Regions from separate parts of the Microbacterium sp. che218 genome, predicted to be linked through region 3. Evidence: predicted binding sites of a transcription regulator. Region 3 holds the regulator's gene; each other region holds the start of a gene.
What was found. The regulator HrcA, encoded in region 3, represses chaperone genes, less so after heat shock. The targets are predictions, from matches to a motif close to TTNGCACTCGNNNNNNNCGAGTGCNAA.
Positions count from the first base shown of each region.

Region 1: groES (co-chaperone GroES) is a predicted target of HrcA. The motif match lies at 2,745-2,771, and genes of this name have one in related genera.
Region 2: groL (chaperonin GroEL) is a predicted target of HrcA. The motif match lies at 1,578-1,604, and genes of this name have one in related genera.
Region 4: ABXS86_RS15005 (Hsp20/alpha crystallin family protein) is a predicted target of HrcA. The motif match lies at 1,638-1,664, and genes of this name have one in related genera.

Region 1 covers NZ_AP031501.1:1,580,333-1,584,779, forward strand. Annotated here, with positions in the region: gene ABXS86_RS07390 (ABC transporter substrate-binding protein) at 1-997, opposite strand, end outside; gene rarD (EamA family transporter RarD) at 1,290-2,231, opposite strand; gene groES (co-chaperone GroES) at 2,369-2,665, opposite strand; gene ABXS86_RS07405 (class I SAM-dependent methyltransferase) at 2,798-3,985, shown strand; gene ABXS86_RS07410 (hypothetical protein) at 4,007-4,408, opposite strand.
Region 2 covers NZ_AP031501.1:3,364,242-3,368,688, reverse strand. Annotated here, with positions in the region: gene groL (chaperonin GroEL) at 1-1,540, opposite strand, end outside; gene ABXS86_RS15895 (cold-shock protein) at 1,710-1,910, opposite strand; gene ABXS86_RS15890 (LytR C-terminal domain-containing protein) at 2,055-2,654, opposite strand; gene ABXS86_RS15885 (DUF3263 domain-containing protein) at 2,690-2,944, opposite strand; gene ABXS86_RS15880 (DUF2332 domain-containing protein) at 2,954-3,943, opposite strand; gene msrB (peptide-methionine (R)-S-oxide reductase MsrB) at 4,016-4,435, shown strand; gene ABXS86_RS15870 (nitroreductase family protein) at 4,432-4,447, shown strand, end outside.
Region 3 covers NZ_AP031501.1:451,602-456,048, forward strand. Annotated here, with positions in the region: gene lepA (translation elongation factor 4) at 1-294, shown strand, start outside; gene ABXS86_RS02150 (DUF1990 family protein) at 320-964, shown strand; gene hemW (radical SAM family heme chaperone HemW) at 964-2,181, shown strand; gene hrcA (heat-inducible transcriptional repressor HrcA) at 2,296-3,336, shown strand; gene dnaJ (molecular chaperone DnaJ) at 3,398-4,447, shown strand, end outside.
Region 4 covers NZ_AP031501.1:3,181,375-3,185,821, forward strand. Annotated here, with positions in the region: gene ABXS86_RS14995 (helix-turn-helix transcriptional regulator) at 1-397, opposite strand, end outside; gene ABXS86_RS15000 (sugar ABC transporter ATPase) at 554-895, shown strand; gene ABXS86_RS15005 (Hsp20/alpha crystallin family protein) at 1,098-1,553, opposite strand; partial or broken gene ABXS86_RS15010 (manganese catalase family protein) at 1,877-2,029, shown strand; gene ABXS86_RS15015 (DUF2231 domain-containing protein) at 2,101-2,595, shown strand; gene ABXS86_RS15020 (SDR family NAD(P)-dependent oxidoreductase) at 2,649-3,539, opposite strand; gene ABXS86_RS15025 (UbiA family prenyltransferase) at 3,665-4,447, shown strand, end outside.

The sequences.
Region 1 (4,447 bases), 1.1 Mb from region 3:
CGTACGACTCCGGCGCGTAGCTGAAGTCGGTCAGCGCGGGGTCGACCTCCTTCAGGCGGTCCTGGAAGGTGGTGTCGGCCGGGTTGCCGGGCAGCGTGCCCTTGGCGCCCTGCAGCGTGCCAGCGGGGAACTCGTACGAGTTCGACAGGTTGCCGTCGACGAAGTAGACCTTCGACGCCGGGTAGCCCTGCGTGCTGACGAGCTGCGGGATGATCGACGAGGTCTCCTCGAAGGCGATGACCGCGACGGCGTCGGGCTTGGCCGCGAGCAGCTGGTCGACCTGCGAGGTGAACACGGTGTCACCCGGGTTGTAGGGAACGGCGACCGAGACCTCGCCACCGGCGGCCTCGACGGCCTTGGTCGCGTTGTCCTTCAGGCCGATGCCGTACGGGTCGTTGATGTAGATGATGCCGATGTTGGCGGCACCGTCTCCGGTCATCAGGTTTCCGAGCACACGACCCTGCAGCACGTCGGACGGCGCGGTGCGCCAGTAGTACCCGTCGTCGGCGTAGGTGGTGAAGTCGGGCGAGGTGTTGGCCGGCGAGATCTGCACGACACCCGCGTTGACCAGCTGGTCGACGAAGGTGAAGGACACACCCGACGAAGCTGCACCGATGACGACATCGGCGCCCGCGTCGACGAGCTCGGTGGCCGACTGCGTGGCGATGTCGGTGGTGGTGTCACCCGAGTCACGCTCGGTCAGCTCGGTCTTGAAGGGGAAGTCGCCGCCGGTGGCCTCGATGTCCTTGATGGCGAGCTTGACACCCGCGACCTCGGGCGGGCCGAGGAAGGCGAGGTTGCCCGTGGCGGGCAGGATCGTGCCGACGTGGAACGTGCCGTCGGCGGTCGAGGTTGCCCCGCCGCCGGACGATGCGCTGGGCGCTGCGGCTTCGCTGCCGCCGCCACCAGAGCATCCGGCGAGGACGAGCGCGCTGGCGCCGACCAGGGCGATACCGCCGAGGACCTTCGCGGTGCGCGTACGCGTGAAGACGTTCATAGGGCTCCTTGCTGTGAATGAACGTTCGGCGACCCTTTGGGCCGCCTGGTGTCCCCAAACCTAATCGGCCGCGCATTTTCCGCGTGTTGCCGTTCGTTAACGATGTGGGTCAAAGCGGTCACGGCCGCATAACGGTTGGCATCGCGCGTTGACGGAGCCCCTCATCGCACCTACCCGGCGGGACCGATTACGAAGAAGGAGCCGATTCGAGAAGCGCCATCCCGCAAGGTGCTCACACTCTGGCAGACCTCCGCCGCCGGCGTCTGTAGACCGAACGGGGGACGCGGTGCGCTCAGACGGGTTCGACGACGTCGGCGACCACACGGCGGTTGCGCCGCGACGCGATGACGGAGTCGACGCTGAGCATCGCCAGGGCGATCCACACGAGGGCGAAGCCGATCCACCTCTCGATGGTCATCGGCTCGCCCAGGACCCACACCCCGATCGCGAACTGGATGATGGGAGCCACGAACTGCAGCAGCCCGATCACCGTCAGCGGCACGCGCCGCGCGCCCGAGGCGAACAGCAGCAGGGGGACGGCGGTGACGGCGCCGGCGAGCAGCAGCAGCACGGTATGCAGCACGCCCGCGGTCCCGAGGGTGATGCCCGTGAGGTTCGCCACGAAGAACAGTTGGATCACGGCGACCGGCAACAGCCACATCGACTCGAGGGTCAGCCCGCTGACGGCATCGACCGCCGGTCCGATCTGCTTCTTCACCAGACCGTAGAAACCGAACGAGAACGCCAGCGTCAGGGCGATCCACGGGAAGGCGCCGTAGCCGATGACGATCACCGCGACGGCGACGACGGCCAGACCGATCGCGATCCACGGGATCACGCGCAGCCGCTCGCGCAGCACGATGACCCCCAGCAGCACGGTGACGATCGGGTTGATGAAGTAGCCGAGGCTCGTCTCGATCACGTGCCCGGTCAGCGCCCCGAACAGATACGTCTGCCAGTTGACGTAGATGAGCACGCCGGCGAGCGCGGTGAGGGCCATCAGCCGCGGCTGGCGCACGATCGCGAGGAACGACTTCCAGGTGCGCAGCACCGTGAGCAGCAGGAGGCAGAACACGAACGCCAGGATGATCCGCCACGCGACGACCTCGAACGGGCCGGTGGGAGCGAGCTGCAGGAAGTAGATGGGCAGGACGCCCCAGAGCAGATAGGCGGAGAAGGCGTAGAGCACTCCGCGGTTGCTCCCGCCGGTGGGTGCGGGGGCGGCGGGGGTCACCGATTCAGCCTACGCGGAGCGAGGAGAGGCCGAGTGACGCCGGTGCACTCTTTCCTGCCAGAGGCCCCGGCCAATCCCGGAGACGACGAAGACCCCGGATGCCGTGGCATCCGGGGTCTTCGGAGGATCTCACTCGATCAGCGGACGACGACCGCCAGCACGTCGCGAGCCGAGAGCACGAGGTACTCTTCGGCGCCGAACTTGACCTCGGTGCCGCCGTACTTGCTGTAAAGCACGCGGTCGCCGACGGCGACGTCGAGGGGGACACGGTTGCCGTTGTCGTCGATGCGGCCGGGGCCGACGGCGACGACTTCGCCCTCCTGCGGCTTCTCCTTGGCGGTGTCGGGGATGACGAGACCACTCGCGGTGGTCTGCTCAGCCTCGACCTGCTTGATGACGATGCGGTCCTCGAGCGGCTTGATGGAAACCGACACGGTCTACCTCTTCTTTCTCGTTACAGAAGACTTGTCAGCACTCACGCGGGGAGAGTGCTAATCCGAGTGTAGAGAAGCGCTGGCACTCACGCAACGCGAGTGCCAACACGGCCGCCCGCCTAGGCTGAATCGGTGGACACCAGCGAGCTGACCGCCCTGCTCACGCCCGAGGGCTTGCGCCTCCTCGACGCGACCGGACCGATCGCCTCGACCGACGACGCCGCCCGCGCGGTGTCGCGCCTGCGCGCAGCGGGCCACTCCCACGACCTCGTCTCGGCGGTGGTCGGGCAGGCGCGGCTGCGGGTCAAGGCGGCGACGAAGTTCGGCCCGTTCGCCGAACGCATGCTCTTCACCCGCGCAGGCCTCGAGCAGGCGACGCGCCTGTCGATCGCGGCCCGTCACGCCGGCCGGTTCCGTGCCGCGGGGGTGGCGCGCGTGGCCGATCTCGGCTGCGGGATCGGCGGCGACGCCCTCGGGATGGCGGGTATCGGCATCCGCGTGCACGCCGTCGACGCCGACGAGGTCACCGCGGCCATCGCGGCGTACAACCTCGCGCCGTTCGGCGATGCGGCCTCTGTCACCCACGCGCGCGCCGAAGACGTCGACCTCAACGGGACGGATGCCGTGTGGCTCGACCCCGCGCGACGCACGGCGGGGCATTCCGAGACGCGGCAGGTGTCGGCCGCCGAGTGGTCGCCCTCTCTCGAGTGGGTGTTCGAGCTGCTGAAGGCGAAGCCGGGCGGAGTGAAGCTCGGGCCCGGCTTCGACCGCGCCCAGATCCCCGACGACCTCGAGGCGCAGTGGATCAGCGCCGATGGCTCGACGATCGAGCTCGTGCTCTGGTCGGGCTCCCTCGCCCGAGAAGGCGTCCGGCGCGCCGCCCTCGTCGTGCGCGGGAACGACGCGTGGGAGCTCACGGCGCCCGCCGACAGTCCCGACGTCGAGGTTCGCGAGCTCGGTGCCTTCGTGCACGAACCCGACGGCGCCGTCATCCGCGCGCGTCTCATCGGCGAGGTCGCCCGAGCGCTGGATGCCGGCATGCTAGCGCCCGGCATCGCCTATCTCACCTCCGATGCAGCGCTGACGAGTCCGTTCGTGTCGTCGTTCCGCGTGCGGGAGCAGCTGCCGGCCGACCCCAAGAAGCTCGCGCAGGCGCTTCGCTCGCGGGGCATCGGCACCCTCGAGATCAAGAAGCGCGGCGTCGACGTCGACCCCGCGGTGCTGCGCAAGAAGCTGTCGCTGCGTGGAGACGAGTCGGCGACGCTGATCCTCACCCGCGTGGGTTCGAAGCGCCTCGCCCTGCTGGCCGACCGGGTGTGACCTCGGACCCGCTGGGGAGCGTCAGACCACGGCGAGCTGCGAGAAGCCCCAGATCAGCCATCCGGCGCTGAACACGATCGACAGCAGCGAGAGGCACAGCGACCAGACCCCCACCCGGGTGCTGTCGTGGGGCCGACGCAGGGAGACGATCGACAGGATCACCGCGACGGCACCCAGCGGCAGCAGCCAGCCGGTGAAGAACGAGGCGACGAGCGCGAGGATCGCCGCTGCGAGCGCCCCCGGCGCGAGCGACCGAGGGGTCGGCGGCGCGGGCGGCACGTACGGGATCAGGTGATCGCCGAAAGCGGCCATCTCGAGTTGGGCGGTCGGCAGTCGCTCGGGGTCGTCGCCCGCCGGGGCGGCAGCAGACCTCGACGCCTGCGCGGCGAGACGGGCGGCGTCCGACGGGTCGAGAGAGGGCACGGGCGGCGCGTCCTTGCGGGCGCGTCGTGTGGGCGGTGT
Region 2 (4,447 bases), 680 kb from region 3:
TGAGGAACAGACCTGCGATCGACGCGGCGTTCTGCAGAGCCGAGCGGGTCACCTTGGCCGGGTCGATGATGCCCTGTGCGAACAGGTCACCGTACTCACCGGTCGCGGCGTTGAGGCCGTGGCCCACGGGGAGCTCGGCGACCTTGTTCGCCACGACACCGGGCTCGAGACCGGCGTTGAGCGCGATCTGCTTGAGCGGGGCCTCGATGGCGACGCGAACGATGTTGGCACCCGTAGCCTCGTCACCGACGAGGTTCAGGTTGCCGAGGGCGTTCTTGCCGGCCTGGATGAGCGCGACGCCACCACCGGCGACGACACCCTCTTCCACAGCGGCCTTGGCGTTGCGCACGGCGTCTTCGATGCGGTGCTTGCGCTCCTTGAGCTCGACCTCGGTCGCGGCTCCGGCCTTGATGACGGCGACGCCACCGGCGAGCTTCGCGAGGCGCTCCTGGAGCTTCTCGCGGTCGTAGTCGCTGTCGGTGTTCTCGATCTCGCGGCGGATCTGGGTCACGCGACCCTCGATCAGCTCCGACTCACCGGCACCCTCGACGATCGTGGTCTCGTCCTTGGTGATGATGACCTTGCGGGCACGGCCGAGCAGGTCGACGGTCGCGTTCTCGAGCTTGAGGCCCACCTCTTCGGTGATGACCTGGCCGCCCGTGAGGATCGCGATGTCCTGCAGCTGCGCCTTGCGACGGTCGCCGAAGCCGGGAGCCTTGACGGCGACCGACTTGAAGATGCCGCGGATCTTGTTGAGCACGAGCGTCGCGAGGGCTTCGCCCTCGACGTCCTCGGCGATGATGAGGAGCTCCTTGCCCTCCTGGATCACCTTGTCGACGATCGGCAGAAGGTCCTTGATGTTGGAGATCTTCTGGTTGGCGATCAGGATGTACGGGTCCTCGAAGACCGCTTCCTGACGCTCGGGGTCGGTGACGAAGTAGGGGTTGATGTACCCCTTGTCGAAGCGCATGCCCTCGGTGAGCTCGAGCTCGGTGCCGAAGGTGTTCGACTCCTCGACGGTGACGACGCCTTCCTTGCCCACCTTGTCGATGGCCTCGGCGATGAGCTCGCCGATCGCGGGGTCGGCGGCGGAGATCGACGCGGTGGCGGCGATCTGCTCCTTGGACTCGACCTCCTTGGCGGAGGCGAGCAGCTCGTCGGTGACGGCCTTGACGGCCTTCTCGATGCCCTTCTTGAGCGAGATGGGGTCGGCGCCGGCCGCGACGTTGCGCAGGCCCTCGCGCACGAGCGCCTGGGCGAGAACGGTGGCGGTGGTGGTGCCGTCACCCGCGACGTCGTCGGTCTTCTTGGCGACCTCCTTGACCAGCTCGGCGCCGATCTTCTCGTACGGGTCGTCGAGCTCGATCTCCTTGGCGATCGAGACACCGTCGTTCGTGATCGTGGGGGCGCCCCACTTCTTCTCGAGCACGACGTTGCGACCGCGGGGGCCCAGGGTCACCTTGACGGCGTCGGCCAGCGTGTTGAGGCCGCGCTCGAGACCGCGTCGGGCCTCTTCGTCGAAAGCGATGATCTTTGCCATAAGTGTGTCGTCCCTCCCGGACGGGTGACTTCCAAATTTGGCACTCGACGAATGCGAGTGCTAACTCATTCTGGCACTCGCCCCTGGGGAGTGCAAGCCACCGGACCCTCGTGGAACGACGAACGCCGTGGCATCCGGAGTGCGGATGCCACGGCGTTCGATGCAGCGGTCAGGCCAGGCGCACCGACTCCGCCTGCGGGCCCTTCTGCCCGTTGCCGACGGTGAACTCGACGGCCTGTCCTTCCTCGAGGACGCGGAAGCCCGACATCTCGATGCTCGAGTAGTGGACGAAGACGTCCTGCCCGTCAGCGACGGTGATGAAGCCGAAGCCCTTCTCGGCGTTGAACCATTTGACAGTGCCCTGGGTCATGCGAATCTCCTGTTGCTGTACGACGAGGTCATCGTAAGCACGCCGGATGCCGCCGCGAGGGGGTTCGCGGGCATTGTTGACGCGCGTGCCCCCAAGTTGTTACGCCGCGGAAACACGCGGCTCCCGGGGGCTCGGTCGCAGGGATCAGCCCGTGGGTGCGGGCGTGGCACCGCCGGCCCGGTCGAGGCCGATCACGACGATGAGCCGCTTGGCCGCGCTCTCGTCGTCGGGGGTGCCGGGGTCGTCGGCCGGCTGGAGGAAGTCGCTCAGGGCGGTCTGCGCGCCGCCGATGGTCTGCGCGAGCCCCTCCGCCGCGGCGGCGTCGCCCTCGCCCTTGTAGTAGACGGTCGTGGTGGCGAAGTCGGTGGTGTCGGAGTTGCCCGTCTCGACGTCGTCGCTCGACCACCCGGCGGCGACGATCTGCTCGCGCAGCGACGCGGCCAGCCCGTCCTGCGGGGTGCCGTTGAGCACGACGACCGTGTACGACGTGTCGACCACCGACGGCGTGGTGGGCTCGGCGGAGATGACGGGCGCGGGCGCGTCGGCGTCGCCGAACGACAGTCGCCCCGAGAGCACGAGGGTGCCGAAGACGCCCGCGATGATCAGCACGAGGGTGGCGATGGCCGCCCACAGGAACACGATCCAGCCGCGCGAACGCGGGCTCTCGGCGCGGTGCGCCCCGACGCGGCCGGAGGCGTCCGGCAGGTCGTCGAAGCGATCCCGCGGGAAGGTCGATCTGGCCATTCGACGATGCTACCGGTCGGAGTTTTCGGGTCTTCTCAGCGAGACGCTGTACGCCCGAGGCGCGCCCGATGGCGCTCCGCGGCCTCGTCGCGACGGCGGCGCAGACGACGCACCAGCATCGGGTCGTTGGCGAGGGCCTCGGGGGTGTCGATGAGACGACCGAGCAGTTGGTAGTACCGCGCGGGCGTCAGGTCGAACTCGGCGCGGATCGCCTCCTCTTTCGCACCCGCGTGGCGTTTCCACTCACCCTCGAAGGCGAGGAACGCGAGATCACGGTCGGTCAGAGGCACACCTCGACGCTACTGCGGGGCCGCCTGCGATCCCGGATGCCACGCCACCCACGCCCCGAGCGGATCGACTTCCGCGACGACGTCGCCGTCGAGGGCGAGGGCGAAGCCGCCGCGGGTGACACGCGGGGGCTGCGACCACGCATCGTGAAGGCCCGGGGCGTCGAGGGTGATCCACCGCCCGGCGGCGCGGGCCGCGGCGATCACATCGCCTCGATGCGCACGCGGCACGTGGGCGAGCACCCCCGGCGTCGTCACGACGAGCGTCGCATCGCGCGGAGCCCGAGCGGCGAGCGCGGGCAGCGCCGCGGCGCCGTCGCCGGCGACGAGCAGGGGCGGGTCGGCCGCGGCGATGTCCAGCGCTCCCGCGATGCGCTCTCGACGCCCCTCCTCCCCCGGCCACACGAGGCCGGTCAGCCAGGCGCGGTCGCCGTCGTCGCGCGCGTCGAGGGTGTTCAGGTCGATGCCCGCGCGCCACACGATCTGCGGCATCCGGAGCTCGGGCGAGCCCGTCAGCTCGCTCTCGAGCGTGACGGCGCCCGCACCATCGGTCGGATCCAGCGCGATCGTCTCGGAACCCCGGAGGTAGCGGTACGCGTAGCGGTCGGGGTAGAGGCACAGACCCGCGCTCGCCCCCACCTCGAGCAGCGCGATGGGTCCGTCGATGAGCGAGAGCGCGGGAAGCAGAGCAGCGCACCGCAGCGGCTCGTTCGTCTGCACGCTGCGGCGCGCGCATTCGGCCGCCACCTCGTCGGCATTCGCGACGACCCACCGCGCCCACGCGTCGACGTCGTCGAGGGGTGCTCCGAGAAGACGCAGCACGGCGAACACGAGAGGCGGCTGCCGGCGCGTCTCGGGGATGCGCGCGAGGGCGGACGCGACCGCGGGGTCGTCGACGACCCGCCGCGCCCATGCCTCGTAGACCGCCGAGCGGCCGGGGGCCTCGTCTCGGGCGAAGCGCCCGTAGCGGGCGACGGTCGTCGTCACGGCATCCGGATCCACTCCCCGATCATCCCAGCTCGACCCGATCGCCCGCGCCCAGGGGAGAATGGAGGAGACGAAGGAGAGAACCCCATGACCTACGCCGTCGACAAGTCCGACGACCAGTGGCGCGCCGAGCTGAGCCCCGAGCAGTACGCCGTGCTGCGCCAGGCGGGCACCGAGCGCGCCTGGACCGGTGAGCTGCTCGACGAGAGCCGCGCCGGTTTCTACACCTGCGCCGCGTGCGGCAACGAGCTGTTCCAGAGCGGCACCAAGTTCGACTCGCACTGCGGATGGCCGAGCTTCTACGAGTCGGTGCGCCCCGAGGCCGTCGAGCTCATCGACGACAACAGCCACGGCATGCAGCGCACCGAGGTCCGCTGCGCGAACTGCGGCTCGCACCTGGGTCACGTCTTCCCCGACGGGTTCGGCACGCCCACCGGCGACCGCTACTGCATGAACTCGCTGTCGCTGAACTTCACCCCCGCCGACTCTCCCACCGCCGAGGCATGAGCGCGCTCGAAG
Region 3 (4,447 bases):
GCCTACGCCTACGGCACGCTCATGGCCGAGCGTCTGCGCAAGCTCATCCCGCGCCAGCAGTTCGAAGTGCCTATCCAGGCCGCGATCGGCGCACGCATCATCGCGCGCGAGACGATCCGCGCGATCCGCAAGGACGTCCTCGCGAAGTGCTACGGCGGTGACATCACCCGAAAGCGCAAGCTCCTCGAAAAGCAGAAAGAGGGCAAGAAGCGCATGAAGATGGTGGGCCGTGTCGAGGTGCCGCAGGAGGCGTTCATCGCCGCCCTGTCGGGCGACGTCGAGACCAAGAAGTAACGCACCACACCGAGAGGGGTGAGCCATGCGCAGGCAGAGTTTCACCGATGACACGGTCGACTACGCAGCCGTCGGCGCCACCCAGGCGCACGACCTCATGCAGTACCCGCCCGAGCACTCCGTGCCGGCCGAAGACTCGTGGCGCATCGGCAGCGGCGAAGAGCGCTTCGCCGCGGCCGGCGAGCTGCTGCTGTCGTGGGCGCCGCTGCGCACCGGAGAACTGAGCATCACCGACGTGCGCCCCGCCGCCAACGCGGGGTACTCGGGCGTGGGCTTCGACGCCGACGGTGCCCCCGTGGCCCCCTCGAGCCTCGAGGCCGAGCAGCGCTTCGCCGCCGACGGCACGCCGTTCGTCAGCCCCGGCGCCGGAGTCCGTCTGCACGGCAAGGTCGACGGTCACCGCGCCGACGCCGAGCTGCGCGTGATCTCGGTCTTCGAGGAGCCCCGTCGCGTCGGCTTCATCCTCGGCACCGTCGGGCACTCGATCGTCAGCGGCGAGGAGCTGTTCGCGGTCGAGTGGCGCGACAACGACGAGGTGTGGTTCGTCGTGCGCGCCTTCGACCGACCCACGGCTCCGTCGTACCGGCTGTTCACGAGCCGCGTGCGCCGTCGGCGCAAGGCGCTGTTCGCTCGCTACCTGCGGGCGATCTCGCCGCTGTACTCGTCCTGATGGGCGGTCCGCTCCCGCTCGGAGACCCGGCCCCCGCCGACGGACGCCTGCCCGCCGACCTCGAGATCGACCCCGCCGCCGACTTCGGCGTCTACCTGCACGTGCCGTTCTGCCGCGTGCGGTGCGGGTACTGCGACTTCAACACCTACACCGCCAGCGAGCTGCGCGGCGCCCGGCAAGACGACTTCGCCGACACGCTGAACGCCGAGGTGCGTCTGGCGGGGGCAGTGATGGATGCCGCGGGCGGGCGCCGCTCGGCATCCACCGTCTTCTTCGGTGGAGGCACGCCCACCCTGCTGCCGCCGGGGGATCTGGCGCGCATGCTCGACGCGGTGCGCGGGGAGTTCGGCATCCGCGACGACGCCGAGGTCACGGTCGAGGCCAACCCCGACACGGTCGACGACGCCATGGCGCGCACCCTCGCCGACGCCGGCGTGAACCGCCTGTCGATCGGCATGCAGTCGGCCCGGCCGCACGTGCTCGCCGCCCTCGACCGCACGCACGATCCCGCCAACGTGGCGACGGCCGTCGCCGCGGCCCGACGCGCGGGTCTCGACGTCTCGCTCGACCTCATCTACGGCGCGCCGGGGGAGTCGCTCGACGACTGGCGCGCCTCTCTCGAGGCGGCCACGGCCCTCGAGCCCGACCACATCTCGGCCTACGCGCTGATCGTCGAAGACGGCACCAAGCTCGCGCGCCAGATTCGCTCCGGTGTGGTCGCCATGCCCGACGACGACCTGCAGGCCGACATGTACGAGCTCGCCGACGACCTGCTCGCCGCCGCCGGCTACGACTGGTACGAGGTGTCGAACTGGTCGCGCGGCGTCGAGCACCGCTCGCGTCACAACCTCGCGTACTGGCGGGGGACCGACTGGTGGGGCTTCGGGCCGGGCGCGCACAGCCACGTCGCGGGGCTGCGCTGGTGGAACGTCAAGCACCCCGCGGCCTACGCCCAGCGCCTCGCCGCCGTCGAGTCGCCCGCGGCTGCTCGCGAGCGCCCCGACGAGACCGCGCGTCGGCTGGAGTCGGTGCTGCTGCGCAGTCGCATCCGCGAGGGACTGGCCGTGTCGGAGATCCTCGGCGAGGGTCGCAAGAACGTCGCCGCGCTCATCGCCGATGGGTTGATCGAGGGGGCGGATGCCGTGCGCGGGCGCATCGTGCTGACCCGGCGCGGTCGGCTGCTCGCCGACGCCGTGGTGCGGGCGCTCACGGTCTGAGTGCCGCGCGGGCGTCACCCGCGGCGGCCTCCGCGAGCCGCCCGGCGCAGTGTCGGGGCTATCCCGTAGAATTGGCACTCAAGAGACGCGAGTGCCAGACGGGAGGAGCATCGCATGGTGTCGGAACGTGGCCTTCAGGTGCTCCGCGCGATCGTGCAGGACTACGTCGACACGCGTGAGCCGGTCGGCAGCAAGGCCATCGTCGAGCGCCACGCCTTCGGGGTGTCGGCCGCGACAATCCGCAACGACATGGCTCTGCTCGAAGACGAAGACCTCATCGTCGCCCCGCACACCTCGTCGGGGCGCGTGCCCACCGACAAGGGCTACCGCGTGTTCGTCGACCACCTCGCCGAGCTCCGTCCGCTCTCGGGCGCACAGCGCAGCGCCATCACGTCGTTCCTCGACGAGGCCGGCGACCTCGACGACCTCCTCGCCCGCACGGTGCGCGCACTCACCCAGCTGACCGGTCAGGTCGCCATTGTGCAGTACCCCTCGTTCGCGCGGGCGAACGTCTCGCACGTCGAGCTCGTCGCCCTCGGCGGACCCCGCGTGCTGGTGATCCTCGTGACCGACACCGGCCGGGTCTCGCAGCGCATCTCGTTCGTGCCGGTCGAGCCGAGCGAAGCCGACGTCACCCAGCTGCGGGCCCGCGTGAGCGGTCTGCTGGTCGGCCGCAGCGTCGCCGACAGCTCCCAGCGGGTGGCCGCGGCCCTGGCCGACGGCCCCCGCCCCGGGGTCGTCGTCGACGCACTCGCCGACGCCGTGCTGCGCGTGGTCGGCGAAGAACTCGAGGAGTTCCGGCAGGATCGCCTCGTCATGGCCGGTGCCGCGACGCTCGCCAAGCGCGAGCAGGACTTCCGCGGCAGCATCTACCCGCTGCTCGAGGCCATCGAAGAGCAGGTGACGCTGCTGCGCCTCATGAGCGAGATGGTCGCCGACGAGCAGGGCCTGTCGGCCAGCATCGGGCGGGAGAACGAGCCGTTCGGCCTCGTCGAGGCCTCGGTGCTCGCCAGCCGCTACGACGGCTCCTCCGGCGGAGCGCGCGTCGGACTCCTGGGTCCCATGCGCATGGACTACTCCTCGAACCTCGCGGCGGTCCGTGCCGTCGCGCACTATCTGACCCGGGTGCTCGAAGACGACGACACCTCTCGTTGACTTTCGAGAGATCGAGCACCCCAAAGAGAACGACCCCGCGCGAGCGGGCAGGAAGGCGATTGTGGCTGACCACTACGAGGTCCTGGGTGTCGAACGCGACGCCAGCCCCGAAGACATCAAGAAGGCGTACCGCCGTCTGGCGCGCCAGTTGCACCCCGACGTCAACCCGGGAGAAGACGCCTCCGAGCGCTTCAAGCTCGTCACGCACGCTTACGACGTGCTGAGCGACCCCGAGCAGCGCCGCCGCTACGACATGGGCGGCGACCAGAGCCCGTTCGGTGGCGGGGGAGCGGCCGGCTTCGGCGGCTTCAGCGACATCTTCGAGACGTTCTTCGGCGGCGCGCAAGCGGGCGGCGGTGGTCGCGGTCCGCGTCCGCGCTCGCGCCGCGAGCGCGGGCAGGACGCCCTCGTGCGCGTCACGCTGCAGCTCGGCGACGTCGTCTTCGGCGCCCACCGCGACCTCGAGGTCGACACGGCGGTGCTGTGCGAGACCTGCAAGGGCGCGTGCACGCAGCCCGGCACGAGCGAGGTCACCTGCGACATCTGCCACGGCTCGGGTCACGTGCAGCGCACCGTGCGCAGCTTGCTCGGCAACGTCGTCACCAGCGCCCCCTGCACCGTGTGCCAGGGCCACGGCACGACGATCCCGTACCCCTGCGGAACGTGCCAGGGCCAGGGCCGCGTGCGCGCGCGCCGCACGGTCTCCGTCGACATCCCCGCCGGCGTCGAGTCGGGCCTGCGTTTGCAGCTGCCCGGTTCGGGTGAGGTCGGCCCCGCGGGCGGACCCAACGGCGACCTGTACCTCGAGATCACCGTCGAGGCTCACGAGGCGTTCAGCCGCGAGGGCGACGACCTCGTCGCAACCCTCGAGGTGTCGATGCCGGATGCCATCCTCGGAGCCAACGCGACGATCGAGTCCCTCGACGGAAGCGTCGACCTCGAAGTGCGCCCCGGCGTGCAGTCGGGCGACGTGCTGACCATCAAGGGCCGCGGAATCACCCCGCTGCGCGGCACCCAGCGCGGCGACCTCAAGGTCGGCGTGCACGTGGTGACGCCCACGCGCCTCGACAACCGCGATCGCGCCCTCATCGAGGAGTTCGCCAAGCGCACC
Region 4 (4,447 bases), 860 kb from region 3:
GCAGCACGAGCCGGTCGTCTCCCGACGCCACCCGGGCGACCTGCTCGGCGTCGCTCCGGTCGAAGAGGAAAGCCCGTACGCGGGCCGACCCCGACCAGTGGGCCTCGGTGGGCCCGTCGGCGCCGAGCCAGGGGCGGCGGGGGTCGATGGCCCGCCCGTCCGCGTCGACTCGGGCGTCGTCGCCCACAAGTCGGCACGCCATGATCTGGTCGTCCATGCGGATCGACGAGTGGACGGATGCCGCGAGCTCGTACGACACCACCGAGAATCCGGGCAGCTCGACCGAGTCCCACGAGAACGACACGCGCCGATCGTCGACGCGTTCCAGCCGCGCACTGGGCACGAATCGTCGCCACACGCGGTCGACGTCGTCGATGCCCGTCGACCGCACGCTCATGACCTGACCCATCTCACTCCTCCCGCCGCGCGTCGACGCGGCATCCGTGTTCTCGTCTGGGGTGTGCTCGTGTCAAGGGGCACGGCGTGCGACAGGGCGCCGCGTTGGATGAAGGTGTCGCGGATCTCCGCGACACCCGCGACGAAAGGACCTCCCATGAGCGACGCATCGATCGACCCCACGCCCGCGGACGCGGCCATGGCGGGCGTCCAGCCGCTGCGCGACGGCGACACCTCCATCGAGCCCGACCCTTCCCTCGACCCCGCGCAGGCGGAGTGGGACGCCACGACTGCGCTCGACGAGGGCGCTGACCCCGACGACATCAATCCGGCCACCGCGACCGGTGCCGACCCGGCCGAGATCCCGGCCGGCGACAGCGACATCCCGCTCGAGGACATCCACCCCGAGTCCACCGGTACCGACTCGCAGGGCATGGACCCGGGTGTGGTCGAACTCGGCGAAGAGGGCCAGGGCGATCTCGCCCCCGAAGACCTCTGACGCACCTCTGAATGCCCCGGGCCCGTTCGCGACGCCCGGGGCTTCGCTGTGTCCCTCGCGCACGCGGCGACGGACGGGCGGGGCACTGCGGCACTCTCCGATCGCACGGGCGCGAAGGCCAGACCCTTGACAAGCGACGCCGTCGTCGCGCGCAGGCGAGGAAGGGGCGGCCCCGCAGGACCGCCCCTCGATCGGTGCGCCGTTACTGCTCGATGAGCTGAGGCGTGCTCTCGTGCGCCTCGATGACACCGTCGCGGTCGTCGGTCGAGACGGCGATGCGGCGGGGCTTCGCCTTCTCGCTGACCGGGATCGTCACGCTCAGCACGCCGTTGCGGTACGACGCGCTGATGCCGTCGGTGTCGATGCCCTGTCCGAGGTTGAGCTGGCGGACGAACGACGCCGTCTCGCGCTCGCGCGTGATCCACTTGACGCCCTCGCCCGAGCCGAGGGTGCGCTCGGCGCGGATCGTGAGCAGCTGACCGTCGACGTCGATGTCGACCGAGCCGGGGTCGACACCGGGGAGGTCCGCCGCGAGCACGTAGTGGTCGCCGTCGCGGTAGAGGTCCATCGGCATCCGTCGCGGACCACCGCCGCGGCGGGCGTCGAGGAGCGTCGACGCGAGGCGGTCGAGGTCGCGGAAGGGGTCGTAGGTGGCCATGGTCGTTCTCCTTTTCGATCGGTCGGGACTCGGCATCCCGGATGTTCGGTGAAGTTGAGTCCACGCGGCTCAACTGCGGTCAGATTAGCACTCACCCCATGAGAGTGCCAAGACCCGGGCGCGCGATTGTGACCCACGTCGCGGCGCTTCACAACCCCCGCGCACAAACAGCGGAACCCGAAGTTTCGTAGCCCCACGCGCCACCCGGTCACTCGACCACCCCCCCCGGCGCGGTGAGGAGAGATATGTACTTCCACCGGCAAGAACTGCAGCACTACGTCACTCCCGACAAGCCCGACGCGGTCTACGCCCGCACGCTCCAGGAGGGCGTCTTCACCTACCTTCCCGAGCCTCCCGCGGGCGTGCCCATGCCCCCGCCCACGAAGCCCGATGTGCGCTTCTACGGCACGACCGAGCTGCCGAACACGGTCGAGAAGCTCGCCGGGCGCGCGCAGGACGCGCTGCACAAGGAATGAGTGGGACGGATGCGGCGACGCCGGGGCCCTCGACGGTCTCGGCGTCGCGAAGCGGAGCGAGCTTCCCCGCGATGCGAGCGGCCAAGGTGCCCCGCGCGATCGTGGCGGGGCCGTACGGGCACCCGTTCCACCCGGTGGCGGTGACCATCCCCATCGGCGCCTGGTCGTCGAGCCTGGTGTTCGACCTGCTCGGTCTGGCCGCCGACGACCCGCGCGGGTTCGCGCAGGGCTCGCGCTGGCTCATCGCCATCGGGCTCGGGGGAGCCGTGGGTGCCTCGGTGCTCGGGCTGCTCGACATGTCACGCATCCCGAAGGGCACCCCTGCTCGCCGCACGGCGCTCGCGCATCTCGTGCTGAACGTCACGGCGATGGTCCTGTTCTCGATCGGGCTGGTCGTGCGACTGCTCGACCTCGGGCGCGTGCCGGTGGTGGCGTTCCTCCTCAGCGCGATCGCCGCGGCGGGCCTGAGCGTCTCGGGCTGGCTCGGCGGCAAGCTCGCCTACCGCTGGGGCGTCCGCGTCGCCGATGAGAACACACAGCGAGAGGGCTTCGAGACGGCAGCCTGAACCTGTTCACGGGACCCCGGATGCCCTGGCATCCGGGGTCCTTCTCGGTCCGGTCAGCGAGGGCGGCGCAGGGGGATGCGCGACCAGCCCCCGCTCACCGCGCCGGGGTCGTGCTGCGGGGTGAGCACGGCTCCGGTGGTCGCTGCGGCGGGGCGACGCCGCAGCCCCAGCGCGTGCTGCAGGACGCGGATGAACCGGTCGTACACGCGCGGAGCGAAGAACTGCAGGGGGCGGGTCACGAACTGCGCGGCTCCCACCCCGACCTCGTGTCGGGGTCCGCGCGTCACCCGCACGACGGCCCGGGCGACACGGTCGGCCGACACCACCGGCGGCAGGGGGAAGGGCGTGCGCCCGGTGACGTTCGCGGCGCGCTGGTAGATCGGCGTGTCGATGCTCGCCGGGAGCACGATCTTCACCCGGATGCCGCGATGCGCGAGCATCTCCTGCCGCAGCGACCGCGTGAATCCGAGCAGTCCGTGCTTCGCGGCGACGTACGACGAGACGTACGGGCCGGCCACCTGCGAATACAGGGAGCCGACGAAGACGATCGTTCCGGTGCCGCGGGCGAGGAAGTGCGGGAGGACCGCCCGCGCCGCGCGCATGTGGCCGGTGAGGTTGGTCTCGATGACCCGGTCGCGCACGGCATCGGGGGTGTCCTGGATCGACCCGTACGAGAAGACGGATGCCGAGGCCACCCAGACGTCGATCCGCCCGAACCGTCGGAGGGCGACGTCGACGGCGCGCTGCGGTCCGTCGGCGAGGGCGAGGTCGATCGACGCGGTCTGCACCTCGGCTCCGCGGGCACGGCAATCCGTCGCGGCCGACGCGAGCGCCTCCTCGTCTCGAGCCACGAGCACGAGGCGCGCACCCGGCCGGGCGAAGCGCAGGGCGGTGGCGCGGCCGATCCCGCGGGACCCTCCGGTGACGACGACGACCTGGGGCATCGGGGACTCCTCGAGACTTCGGCGGAACGCGGTTGCCCCGGCGCTCGTGACGGTAGGCGGGAGCCGGTCGGATGCCGCGGGGGTTGACGTCCCGGCCCGCGCCACCGCGGGGTAGCGTCGGAGGTGTGACGGATGCCGCGACTCCGAGGTCGCCCCTGCGGGCCCTGTGGGGCGCGACCCACCCCGGGCCCACGCTCGTCGTGACCGTCCTCTCGCTCGCGCTGGGCGTCGCCGCAGGGCTCGAGCCGTGGCGCCTGGTGCTGCTGGTCGTCGCGGTGTTCGCGGGGCAGGTGTCGGTCGGGCTGTCGAACGACGCGATCGACGGCGCGCGCGATGCCGCGGTCGGGCGCACCGACAAGCCCATCGCCGGCGGGGCGCTCACGCCCGAGCGCGCCCTGGCCGTAGCCGTCGGAGCCCTCGTGCTCGCCGTGCTGCTCTCCGCGCCTCTGGGGGCTGCTCTCGTCGCGGCGCACGCGATCGCCCTCGCCTCGGCCTGGGCGTACAACGCGGGTGTGAAGTCGACCCCGTTCTCGATCGTGCCGTTCGTGCTGAGCTTCGGTCTCTTCCCCTCGTTCGCGACCCTCGCCGGCCCCGACCCGGAGCTCGCTGCGCCATGGGCGTCACTCGCGGGAGCCGCGCTCGGCGCCGCCGTGCACCTCACCAACGTCGTGCGCGACCTCGAGGACGATCGCCGCACCGGCGTGCGCGGGCTGCCGCACCGCCTCGGTGCCCGCTGGTCGGTGCTGATCGCCGCGGCCGGGATCGTGGTCGGAGCGCTCGCGGTGCTGCTCGGGCCGTCGGGTGGGGCGGATGCCGTCGGGACGGTGTTCTTCGCGGCCGTCGCGGTGGTCGCGGTCGTCACCGCGGTGCTCGTGCTGGTGCGGCCTCCGGGCCGTGCGGTGTTCCAG